DNA from 2 places in the Streptomyces sp. NPDC001410 genome. Region 1 is predicted to be linked to the other one. Evidence: riboswitches for the same ligand, from Rfam matches in the RefSeq annotation. Region 1 holds a riboswitch; the other holds the start of a gene.
The links. A riboswitch is a leader RNA that binds a small molecule or an ion and turns the genes downstream of it on or off. The one in region 1 is predicted to bind cyclic di-AMP.
Positions count from the first base shown of each region.

Region 2: another riboswitch for cyclic di-AMP. It lies ahead of ACFY3C_RS07110 (NlpC/P60 family protein); the one in region 1 lies ahead of ACFY3C_RS25900 (M23 family metallopeptidase).

Region 1 covers NZ_JBIAWE010000012.1:18,076-23,801, forward strand. Annotated here, with positions in the region: gene trmB (tRNA (guanosine(46)-N7)-methyltransferase TrmB) at 80-931, shown strand; gene ACFY3C_RS25890 (PrsW family intramembrane metalloprotease) at 968-2,269, shown strand; gene ACFY3C_RS25895 (aldo/keto reductase) at 2,346-3,290, opposite strand; gene ACFY3C_RS25900 (M23 family metallopeptidase) at 3,364-4,395, opposite strand; cyclic di-AMP (ydaO/yuaA leader) riboswitch at 4,403-4,562, opposite strand; gene ACFY3C_RS25905 (PP2C family protein-serine/threonine phosphatase) at 4,804-5,726, opposite strand, start outside.
Region 2 covers NZ_JBIAWE010000003.1:110,128-115,853, reverse strand. Annotated here, with positions in the region: gene ACFY3C_RS07125 (lipoprotein) at 1-641, shown strand, start outside; gene ACFY3C_RS07120 (GNAT family N-acetyltransferase) at 663-1,295, opposite strand; gene ACFY3C_RS07115 (DUF1996 domain-containing protein) at 1,425-3,377, opposite strand; cyclic di-AMP (ydaO/yuaA leader) riboswitch at 3,709-3,880, shown strand; gene ACFY3C_RS07110 (NlpC/P60 family protein) at 3,891-5,726, shown strand, end outside.

The DNA.
Region 1 (5,726 bases):
GTCTCGGTGGGTCGAGAAGGCGCCGTCCCGGCCCGGCTCGGCTCAGTGGGCTTCAGTGGCGCCGTAAAATCGAGGCACTGTGTCTGACTCCCTCAACGCCCCCGAAGCCCCCCGGTCCGCTGCTGCCGATGCTGCCGAGCCGGTGTCCTCGCATGTTCCCGGTGTGTCCGTTCGGCAGAGTCGGGCCAAGGGGGAGCCGCGGTTTCCGGACGGGCCCAAGGCTGATCCCGCCGGGTCGCACTTCGAGCGGCGGATCCGGAGTTTCCAGCCGCGCCGGAGCCGGGTGACGGCCGGGCAGGCGGACGCGCTGCAGCGGCTCTGGCCCAAGTGGGGGCTGGACATCGACGGGCAGCACGTGATCGATCTCGGCGAGCTGTTCGGGAACGACAAGCCCGTCGTACTGGAGATCGGGTTCGGGATGGGCGAGGCCACCGCACAGATGGCCGCCGGGGACCCGGACACGAACATCCTCGCCGTGGACGTGCACACGCCGGGCCAGGGAAACCTGCTCAACCTCGCCGACCAGAACGGGCTGTCCAACGTCCGGGTCGGGAACGGGGACGCGATCATCCTGCTCCGGGAGATGCTCCGGCCCGACGCGCTCGACGGGCTGCGCGTGTACTTCCCGGACCCCTGGCCCAAGAAGCGGCACCACAAGCGGCGGCTGATCCAGCCCGAGTTCCTGACGCTGGCCGCGACCCGGCTGAAGCCCGGGGCGATCGTGCACTGCGCGACGGACTGGGAGCCGTACGCAGAGCAGATGCTCGAGGTGCTCGCCGCGCATCCGGACTTCGAGAACACCCAGGCCGACGGCGGTTTCTCGCCACGTCCCGAGTTCCGGCCGCTGACCCGTTTCGAGGGACAGGGACTGGACAAGGGACATGTGGTGAACGATCTGCTGTTTCGTCGCGTACCGCATCAGCAGCAGTAGCAGCCCCTTCGTCCTGTCATCGTTAGGGTCGATGCCGTGGCCATCAGTCCTCCGTACCCGACCTACTCCCCCGGCACCGGAAGCGGAGCGCATCCGCACTGGTGGCAGCGCCGGTGGGCGCGCTACGGAGCGCTGATCACGCTGCTGGCGCTGTCCGGTCTGGTCATCCTCGCGCTGGTGCGCCGGCAGACCGGCACGGAGGGCTTCCTGGTCGGGCTGGGGCTCGCCGTCCTGCCCGTGCCCTGGCTCATAGCCGCCTTCCGGTGGCTGGACCGGGTCGAACCGGGCCCCTGGCGGAATCTGGTCTTCGCGTTCGCCTGGGGCGCCTGCGCGGCGGCGCTGATCGCCATCGTCGCCAACAGTTTCGCCACGAAGTGGATCGCCACCTCCACCGCCGACCCCGCCGGCGCCAACACGCTCGGCGCGACCGTGATCGCACCCATAGTGGAGGAGTCCGCCAAGGCCGCGTCCGTGCTGTTGGTCTTCCTCTTCCGCAGACGCGACTTCACCGGGATCGTCGACGGTGTCGTGATAGCCGGGGTCACCGCAACCGGGTTCGCGTTCACCGAGAACATCCTCTACCTGGGCACGGCCTTCGGGACCGACCAGCTCACCGGTGACCGCGGCATCGCCTCCGTCACCGCCGCCACCTTCTTCGTGCGCATCGTGATGTCCCCGTTCGCGCATCCCCTGTTCACCGTGCTCACCGGCATCGGCTTCGGCATCGCCGCGCTCTCCGCGGAACGGCAGCACGCCCGGCGCGTCCTGGTTCCGCTCGGCGGGCTGCTGCTCGCGATGAGCATGCACGCCTTCTGGAACGGCTCCTCGGCCTTCGGCGAGTTCGGGTTCTTCGCCGTCTACGGCGCCTTCATGGTCCCCGCCTTCGGACTGCTGACGTGGCTCGCGATCTGGACGCGGCAGCGGGAGCTGCGGACCGTGCGGGAGGAGCTGCCGGCGTATGTGTACGCCGGGTGGCTGGGGTCATCCGAGCCGTTCGTGCTCGGGTCGATGCGGGCGCGGCGGATGGCCCGGAACCACGCCCGGCGGCACTTCGGGGGACGGCCCGCGGCTCGGGCCGTCGCGCAGTACGAGGCGTACGCCACCTCGCTGGCGTTCCTGCGGCACCGGGGGCGGCGGGGGCGGGCCGGGGCCGACTTCGTCGTACGGGAGCAGGAGTTGCTCGCCGAGCTGTGGCAGCGCAGGCGCTGCGCTCGGCCTGCGCTGGAGTATGCGGCGAGCGTGGCTGCTCCGGCTCGGCCGTTGTACGGAGCGCCGGTGCCTTACTGGTACGGCTGTCCGGCGGCACCCTACCCCGCCTACAACCCGTACCGGTCTTAGCCGTATCGGTTGCGGAGAGTTCGGCACCACCGGAATGCGCCGTCGTGGCTGAGCACCGTTGCGGCGGAGATAAGGGTCAGGCGGATGCTTCCGTCAGCTGCTTCACTTCCCCGTCCGTGAGCCGCAGCTCCCCCACCCCCAGCAGCGCCGGCAACTGCTCCACCGTCCGCGCCGACGCGATCGGGGCCGTCACCGTCGGCTGGGCGGCCAGCCAGGCGAGGGCGACCGTGGCGACGGGGGCCTCGTGGGCGCCGGCGATCTCGTCCAGGGCCGCGAGGACCTTCTGGCCGCGCTCGGACTCCAGGTGCCTCGCGGCCGAACCGGCGCGGGCGCTCTCGACCGTCGTACCGGGCCGGTACTTCCCGGTGAGGAAACCGGAGGCAAGGGCGAAGTACGGGACCGCCGCGAGGCCCTCACGGGCGGCGAGGTCCTGCAACGGGCCCTCGTAGGTGTCGCGGGAGACCAGGTTGTAGTGGGGCTGGAGGGCGACGTACCGGGCCAGGCCCTCGCGGTCGGAGAAGTCCAGGGAGGCCTGGAGGCGCTCCGCCGAGATGTTCGAGGCGGCGATGTGCCGGACCTTGCCCGCCTTCACCAGCTCGTCGAGCGCGCCGATGATCTCCTCGACCGGGACTTCGGGCTTGTCGAAGTGCGTGTAGTAGAGGTCGATGTAGTCGGTGTCCAGGCGGCGCAGGGAGGCGTCGGCGGCCGCCTTGATGTTGGCCGCGGTCAGGCCCTGGTACTCGGGGTGCTGGCTGACCTTGGTGGCGATGACGACGTCGGAGCGGTTGCCGCGGGCCCTGACCCACCTGCCGATGATCGTCTCGGACTCCCCGCCCTTGTGGCCCTCGATCCACGCCGAGTAGGAGTCGGCGGTGTCGACGAAGTTGCCGCCGGCGGCCGTGTAGGCGTCGAGGACGGCGAAGGAGGTCTCCTCGTCGGCGGTCCAGCCGAAGACGTTGCCGCCGAGGGCGAGCGGGAAGACCTGGAGGTCGGAGGAGCCGAGTGTGCGCAGGGAAGTCATGCTCTACGACAACACCGGCGGTGGATGATCGCATTCCGCCGCCGGTGCCGAGTTCCCGCAAGAGAAGGACGTGTCAGGGGGCGAGGCCCTTGTCGCGCAGCCATGCCATCGGGTCGATGCCGGTGGCCTGGCCGCCCGGGTGGACCTCCAGGTGGAGGTGCGGGCCGGTGACGTTGCCGGTGGCGCCGACGCGGCCGATGACGTCGCCGGTGCTGACCTTCTGGCCGACGGAGACGCTGATCGAGGACTGGTGGCAGAACCACAGCTCGGTGCCGTCGTCCAGGGTGAGGACCGTGCGGTAGCCGTAGGCACCGGCCCAGCCCGCCTCGGTGATGGTGCCGCTGTGGATCGCCTTGATGAGCGTGCCCGTGGGGGCGGCGAAGTCGAGGCCGGTGTGGTAGCCGGAGGACCACATCGATCCCGGCTGGCCGAAGGTGCCGGTGATCGTGTACGAGACGACCGGCAGCTTGTACTGCTTGGCCAGCGCGGCCAGGCGCTCTTCCTCGGCCTTCTTCTCGGCCGCGGCCTCCGCCGCCTTCTTGGCCTCGGCGGCCTTGGCTGCGGCTTCCTTCTGCGCCTTGGCGGCCGCGTCGGCGGCCTGCTTCTCGGCGGTGGCCGCCGCTATCGCGGTGGCCTTGCTGTCGGCCTTGCTCTGCTGCTGCTCGGCCTGGGCCATGATCCGGTTGCGCAGGGCCTCGCCCGCGTCGCTCTGGTCGCTTTCGGCGTCGGTCGTGCCGACGTTGGTCAGCGAGGCCGTGGTGGCCTTGGGCGCGTCGGAGGAGGAGCCGTCGTCGAACAGGGAGCTGACGGAGTCCAGGTCCGGCATGGAGATGGAGACCGGCGGCTTGCCGGTGTGGGCGCTGGCCATGCCGCCCGCGCCGACGGCGGCGATGACACCGACGCCGAGGACCGTGGAGCTGCGGGCGAGTCCGCCGCCGCGCTGCTTGCCCACGCGGTGCCGACCGCGTACCGGCCGGATGGACTCCTCGGTGGGGTTCCACTCCTCCCAGGGGCCCTCGTCGGTGTGCTGAGCGCCGAAGTAACCGAAGGTCTCGGTCTCGCTCGGCATGAACGGGGCTTCTGGAGCAGGCCGGTTGGACGCCACGAAGGCGCACTCCTTTCCTTCCTTCGCCTACCGGGTTAGCTGACGGGTTCGGAGCAGGAAGGTCTCCTACGCGCGTATACCTGCCGTGCTTCCACGGCGGCATCCGCGTGATTCACCCCAAGGTGGTGGTTCCCCGGTTCCCTTGCGGGATTCGGCGCGTGCGCACGGAGCCGCCTCTTGTGACGGCTGGGACGACCGCGCTGCGTTATCGAACGTTAATAGACCCGGACGTCAGATTCCAAGCCGTTCTGCTTGATCATTAACGTTTTTCGGGGCGGACGTAGGCGTCAGGACCGGTGGAAAACGGGCGAGTTGACCAGCATTCAGGAGTCTCGGCAATTTTGATGGTGTCTCAGATGTTATGCGGAGGGCTTCCGTCCGATCACCTTGGGTGACACTGGCGGGGCGTCAGGGCCGCCGTACGGCCAGCAGCGCCATGTCGTCCGTCATCCCGCCTCCGGAGTGCCGGCGCACCTCCGCGGCGAGGCGGCCGAGCAGCGCGCGGGGGTCGGGGAAGCGGCGTCCGGCGAGCCGGCGCAGGGGGTCGTAGAAGCGGCCGTGGGCGTCGCGGGCCTCGGACAGGCCGTCGGTGTAGAGCAGCAGGGTGGCGCCGCTCGGGAAGCCGGACTCGGTCGCGCGGTCGGGCCACCGGCCGAGGTCGGCCATGCCGAGCGGCAGCGCGGGTTCGTGCGCGGCCAGGGTGCGCAGGGTGCCGTCGTCGTGCAGGAGCAGCGGTGGCGGGTGGCCGCGGTTGACGATCCGGACCACACCGTCGCCGCTGCCGCCGTGCGGGAGTTCGGCGAGGACGGCGGTGGTGAAGCCCTCGAAGGCGTCGGTCCCGTCCCGCCGGGTGCCCTCGCGGGCCAGCGCCCGCTCCAGCCGCGCGGCCACCGCCTCCAGCGTGGTCTCCTGCTCGGCGGCCTCCCGGAACGCCCCGATGACCACGGCGACGGCGGCGACCGCGCCCATGCCCTTGCCGCGTACGTCCCCGACGACCAGCCGTACGCCGTGCGGGCTGTTCTGCACCGCGTACAGGTCGCCGCCGATGAAGGCGTCCTCCTGCGCCGCCTCGTACCGGGCCGCGATGTCGAAGCCGGCGATGCGGTCGTCCGGTTCGGGCAGGACGGCCCGCTGGGCGGCCTCGGCGATCTCCCGGGCGGAGGCGAGCCGCTGGTCGCCGAGGCGCAGGACGCGGTTGATGGCGGCGGCCAGCACGGCGACCGTGGCCACGGTGACGACCTCGGTGATCGTGTGCACGTCCGTGGCGGGACCGGTCCGGGTGGTGACGACGACGGTGGCGACCAGGGCGGCGAGGCCGGTGAGGAGCGTGG
Region 2 (5,726 bases), on a different contig from region 1:
CGGCGGTACTGGGAGGTTGCTCGCAGTCGCCGGACGGGGAGGCGAAGGCGTCGGGGAGCCCGTCGGCCGCCGGGAGCGCGGGGGCGAAGAGCGCGGTCGCGGCGCGCGGCGGCACCGTCGGCGCCGCCGGGTCGGCCTGCGAACTGCCCGTCAGCTTCGACATCGCCAAGAGCTGGAAGCCCAAGGGGATCGACGCCGAGAAGGAGCTGTCGAAGGCGTCGAAGGGCTCGGACGGCGACGTGAACGGAGCGCTCGCGGACGCCTTCCTCCGTCAGGGCCCGGTCACCACCGCCTGTGAGATCGACGCCAAGCCCGCCGGCAAGATCGGCTTCCTGCGGGTGTGGACCGGCGAGCCCGGCAACGCCGACGCGCGCACCGTCCTGCGGCAGTTCGTCGCCGCCGAGGACAACACCAGCAAGGAGAAGTACCGCTCCTTCAGGACTGCCACCGGCCTGTCCGGTGTGGAGGTGGAGTACCTCTACACGAGCAAGCTGCTGGAGGAGACGAAGAAGGAGAGCGCCCTGGCGGTCTCCACGCCCGAGGGCCCGGTCGTGCTGCACCTCGGCGGGATGGACACCGAGGAGCACAACGCGATGCTGCCCGCGTACGAACTCGCCAAGCAGACCCTGCGCGCCCTCTGACGGGCACCGCCGGGCGGGTTCTCAGTCCGGGGTCGTGGCCCGGCCCAGATACGTGAGCGGGCCGGGGTCCGCGACCGGGATCTCGTGGAAGCCGAGCCGGTCGTAGAACGCGCGGGCGGCCGTGTTGACGGTGACCATGCCGAGGTGGACGGCCGGAACGCCCTGTGTGTGCAGGGCGTTCAGCAGCGTGTGCATCAACCGGCGGCCGTGTCCGCGCCCCTGCCAGGGCGGCAGCAGGTCGATGTGCAGGTGGGCGGGGTAGGCGGTGAGTTCGGGTACGAGCATGCGCTCCGGGCGGTGCAGGAGGCCGACCATCTCCTCTGTGGGCGTGCGGGGCTGCGCGGTGGGTTCCGGGTAGCGGTCCACCAGTCGGGGGATCCAGATCCGCCGGAAGTCCTTGACGAACCGCTCGGTGTCCGCCGTACCGACGACGTACCCCACCGCCCGGCCTTCGCCGTCGTCCAGGACGAAGGCGAGGTCCGGGTCCAGGTGGCAGTAGGGCTCGGCGAAGATCGACGGCATCAGGCGAAGGTCCGGATAGAGCGCGCGGGAGTCGCCGCCGTTGTGCGCGGTACGGACGCAGGTGTCGGCCACCGCGTCGCGGTCGGTGGGACGGTAGGGGCGGATCGCGGGGCGGGTGTTCGTGGGTGGCATGTGGACATCCTCATGCCGATGGGAGCGCTCCCACAAGGGGCCGACGGGCTCCGGACGACGCAACGGCGGCCCCGCCGCTGGAGGGTGGGGCCGCCGTTGCGTCGTTCCGTGACGTGCGGTCGGTAGCGATCAGTACCGCAGGCGCTTGGCCCGGAGCAGCATGACGAGGCCGGAAAGGGCCAGCAGCGTGCCGATGGCCGCGGGCCACAGGTGTGCGCCGGTCTCGGCGAGGCCGCCCTGGACGGCCTGGGGTTCGGTCTGGCCGGCGGGGGGCTGCGCCTGTGCGGCCTGACCGCCGGCAGGGGTCTGGGTGGCCTGGCCGACCTCGCCGGCGCCCGAGTCGGACGGTGCGGTCGAGGCGGCCTTGTCGGCCTTGGCGGGAGCGGTCTGCTTGCCCTCGCTGTCCTGCGTGGTCCGGCCGTCCTGCTTGGTGGACTGGCTGTCCTGCTTGGCGGGCTTGTCGTGCTTGGTGGTGTTCGCGGGCGAGGTCGTCGTGTAGGTCCTGGGCTCCTGCGTCGAGTCGGAGGAGGCCGGGGCGGGGTCGGCCGGAGCGCTCGTGGCGGGGTCGGCCGTGGCGCCGCCGGTTCCCGTGCCCGGGGCGTCCGTCGCACCGGTGTCGTCGCTCGGGCTCGGGGCCGTGGTGGCACCGGAGTCGTCACCGCCGCGGGCTCCGCAGGTCCGGCCGGAGTTGATGCAGTCGACCATCTCGCGCATCAGGCCCTCGTCGAAGACGTTGATGAAGTCGCCGTGGTCGGTGACCGGCTTGTGCAGCTGCTCGGGGAAGGAGTCCACCGCGAAGAACGGCACCGTCCGCCCGCCGTCGTTCAGGCTCGGCGCGGCAACGCCGTAGACGATGCGCTGGACCAGCTGCGGGATCGCCCGGAAGCCCTCGGGGCAGGAGCCGTCAGGGCCGGCGAAGGCCACGTGGGTGCGGTGGTTGGCGCTGTCGATGTTGCGGCCGTCCCAGCAGCTCTGGAAGCGGAAGGTGCGCACCACGTCGCTGCCGGACGGGCACAGCGGGTACTTGTCCTTCAGCTGCCTGTCCTCGAAACCGGTGCAGCTCCACGAGGCGTTGGCGTTGGCGGGGCCGTTGACGAAGGCCTTGGCGTCGCCGGTGATGATGCGCAGCAGCCGCGGCATCTCGGTGACCTTGCCGCGCGGGCTGCCCACGAAGGTCAGCGTCACCTGCTTGGCCGTGACGATCTGGCCCGCGTTGCCCTCGGTGCCGCCGCCCGGGGCGCCGGCGTCCCGTTCCTGCTTGCCGTTCTGCAGCCGCAGCACCGGCCAGTAGTACGTGGATTTGTCGCCCTGGTCCACACAGCTGGTCTCGGCGTCGGCCAGGTCCTCGTCGCTGGCGAAGGCGTTGTTGGACTGGTTGCCGATGTAGTCGTGGAAGTGGTGGGCGCCGTTGGAGACACCGGGCGCGACGATCACGTTGTCGGAGTTGAACAGCCCGTTGGCGTTGACACCGCACTCGGAGGTGAACGTGCCGCGCGAGGCGTCGTCCTGCTGGGGCGGGTTCGGCACGTTCGGCTGTACGGAGGTGATGTCCGCGTAGTCGGAGGCGACGGGTCCGTTGCCGCCCTGGCCGGCGCCGTTCTGACCCTGGCCGGTGCCCTGTTGGGCTCCGTCGCTCGGGGCGGCGCCGACCTGGCCGGCGTTGCCGGCCTGGGCGGGGCGCAGGGTGCAGGCGGCCAGGGATTCCAGTCCTTCCGGCCGGTCACCCACCTGGTCGATGGCGACGGCGATCCGCTCGATCGTGGCCGCCCGCTTCTCCTTCAGCGGGTTCATGATGGGCTCGTCCGCGGCCGTGGGGTCCTGGCGGACGGACTCGGCCGACGCCTGGAGTTGCTGGTACGCGGCCGCGATCTGCTGGTCCAGCTGGGCGAGTTCGCCGTCGACGGCCTCACGGGCGCCGTCCGGCACCGTCGTCAGCCGGCTGCCGACGTCCGGGCAGTCGATCGTGGCCATGCCCGCGGAGCGGACCTGCCCGGTCGCGTCGGTGCCGCCGCCCCCGCCCCACGTGCCCTCGCTGGCCGAGGCGTAGACATTGGCCGCGACGAGCCCGCCTCCGCCCAGCATCAGGGCGACCGCTGCGAAGGTCGCGCGTCGTGCACGGGTCGGGCGTCTGCGCGTGTTGCGTCCCACGGAAGTACCTCTGAGTCTGTCGAGCGGCTCGGCATGGAAATCCCCCGCCCCATACGGATCCGAGCGCCCGAGTGTTCAGGCGTCCCGAGGATTCACCAGAATCTCATAGGCACCGCGCCACCCGGAGAGTGACTCATCTCGAATGGCAAGACGAACATCACATATCTGTATCGGACATTGCGCACTTCAACCTTCACACGGGCCACACAAATTGGCTAGGTTGACGACCAGGCCGCACGGCTCCCCCGGCGAACCACGCCGGGCCGCGTGGCCTCCGCCGAATCCGGTGCACCGTGGAGTGCAGCCGGAGCCGGGGACCCGACCGACTTCGGGGTGAATCGGCCAACGCCCTTGCGGGCGGCGGCCGTAGGGCACGCCTTCCGGAACCGACCGCCCGAACCCGACAGCTGACTCGGTAGGCGGAGCACGGAAGGAGTGCGTCCCTTCATGGCGACGGACAGCCGCGACGAGGTTCGGCAGCGGATCAACTCCCTCTACGACCGGGCCGAGGACGAGACGGGGAACTTCAACGCGACACGGGCCATGGCGGGGGCGACACGGAACCGTGGTGTTCCGCTGGCCAAGCGGCCGGCCCGGCGCTCGGATCCGGCCCTCGACGAGGTGGCCAAGCAGTGGTTCGAAGGGGCGCGGGCCAAGCTCGGCCCGTCCGTACCCGCGGTCCTGCCGGCGGACCGGATGCCCGACCGGCAGGCCGCCCCGGCTCGCTCCTCGGACCGAGCCGACCGCGATCGCCCCGGTGGTGACGGGGGGACACCGGGACGGGGTCTGCCGGAGTTGCCCGCCGGACCTTCGGGGCGGACGGGTGCCCGTGCGCTGCCGGAGCTGCCGAGTGGGGGCGCCGCAGAGCTGACCGCGCGGCCCGTGCCCGAACTGACGAGCCGCGCCCTTCCCGAACTGACGAGCCGGGTCATGGAGGTAGCGGCCGACCGCACCGCTCTGGAACTCCCCGGCCGAGCCGCTGCCGAGCTGCCGAGCCGAGCCATGCTGGAACCGGCGGGCCGCACCTCGGTGCAGCCTGCCGCCCTGTCTCTCCCCGCTCTCCCCGCCGCCCCGTCGACCCCGCAGCAGGAGTCCCGGGCACTTCCCGCCCCCGCCACCGGGTCCCGACGTCCTGCCCCAGCCGTGTCCAAGGCGGAGAACCGGCGCAAACTCGCCGCGGCCCGGGACGTGTTGTCCCGCGGCATCGCCCTGCGCACCGCGGCCGCCCAGCCCACTCCCACGCCGGACGCCCTGGGCACCGCGGCGGGTCAGGCACCACAGCCGACCGAGGACCAGTGGCGGGCACCGCAGTGGGCGGCACCCGGTGTGTTCCCGGCGCAGGAGACGGCCACCGTGCTCGGCGCGACCGCGCTTCCCGCCGGCACCGAGCCCTTCAGCCGTCCGGCCGCGACAACCCCTCTGACCGACACGGGCTCCTTCACCGCGCCGCTGCCTGCGGGCCTTCCGGCCGACACGGGGTCCTTCGCAGCGCCCCTTCCGACCGACACCGGGTCCTTCGCTGCGCCCCTTCCGACCGACACCGGGTCCTTCGCTGCGCCCCTTCCGACCGACACCGGGTCCTTCGCTGCGCCCCTTGCGACGACTGGCACCGGCGCCTTCGCCGCGCCGCTCACCGTCGACACCGGGTCCTTCGCCGTACCGCTTCCGACCGATGCTGAGGCTTTCGCCGCGCCTCTTCCAACCGACACAGGCTCCTTCGCCGCGCCTCTTCCCAGCGACACCGGGGCTTTCGCCGCACCCCTTCCGACCGGCACCGGCGCCTACGCCGCACCGCTCACCGTCGACACCGGATCCTTCGCCGTACCCCTCCCGACCGACACCGGGGCTTTCGCCGCGCCCGCCATCACCGACACCGGGTCCTTCACCGCACCCGAGACCGCCGGCGCCGCCACCTTCACCCCGCCCCCAGCCGCAGCCGCCCCCCTCCCCACCGACACCGGCTCCTTCACCTCACCCATCACCACCACCCCGACGACCGTCGCCGCCACCCCCACGACCGACACAGGCTCGTACGCACCCGCACCCGCACCCGCACCCCCCACCCCCCAGTCACCCCGCGCCCTACGCGCCGAGAAGGCCATCGCCTTCGCTCGGGCGCAGATCGGGAAGCCGTGTGTGTGGGGTGCGACGGGGCCGGACTCGTACGACTGCTCCAGCCTCACCCAGGCGGCATGGAAGGCGGCCGGGGTCACGCTGCCGCGGGCCGCGCACCAGCAGGCACTCGGGGGCGCGCCGGTCACGCTGGCCGCTCTCGAACCCGGT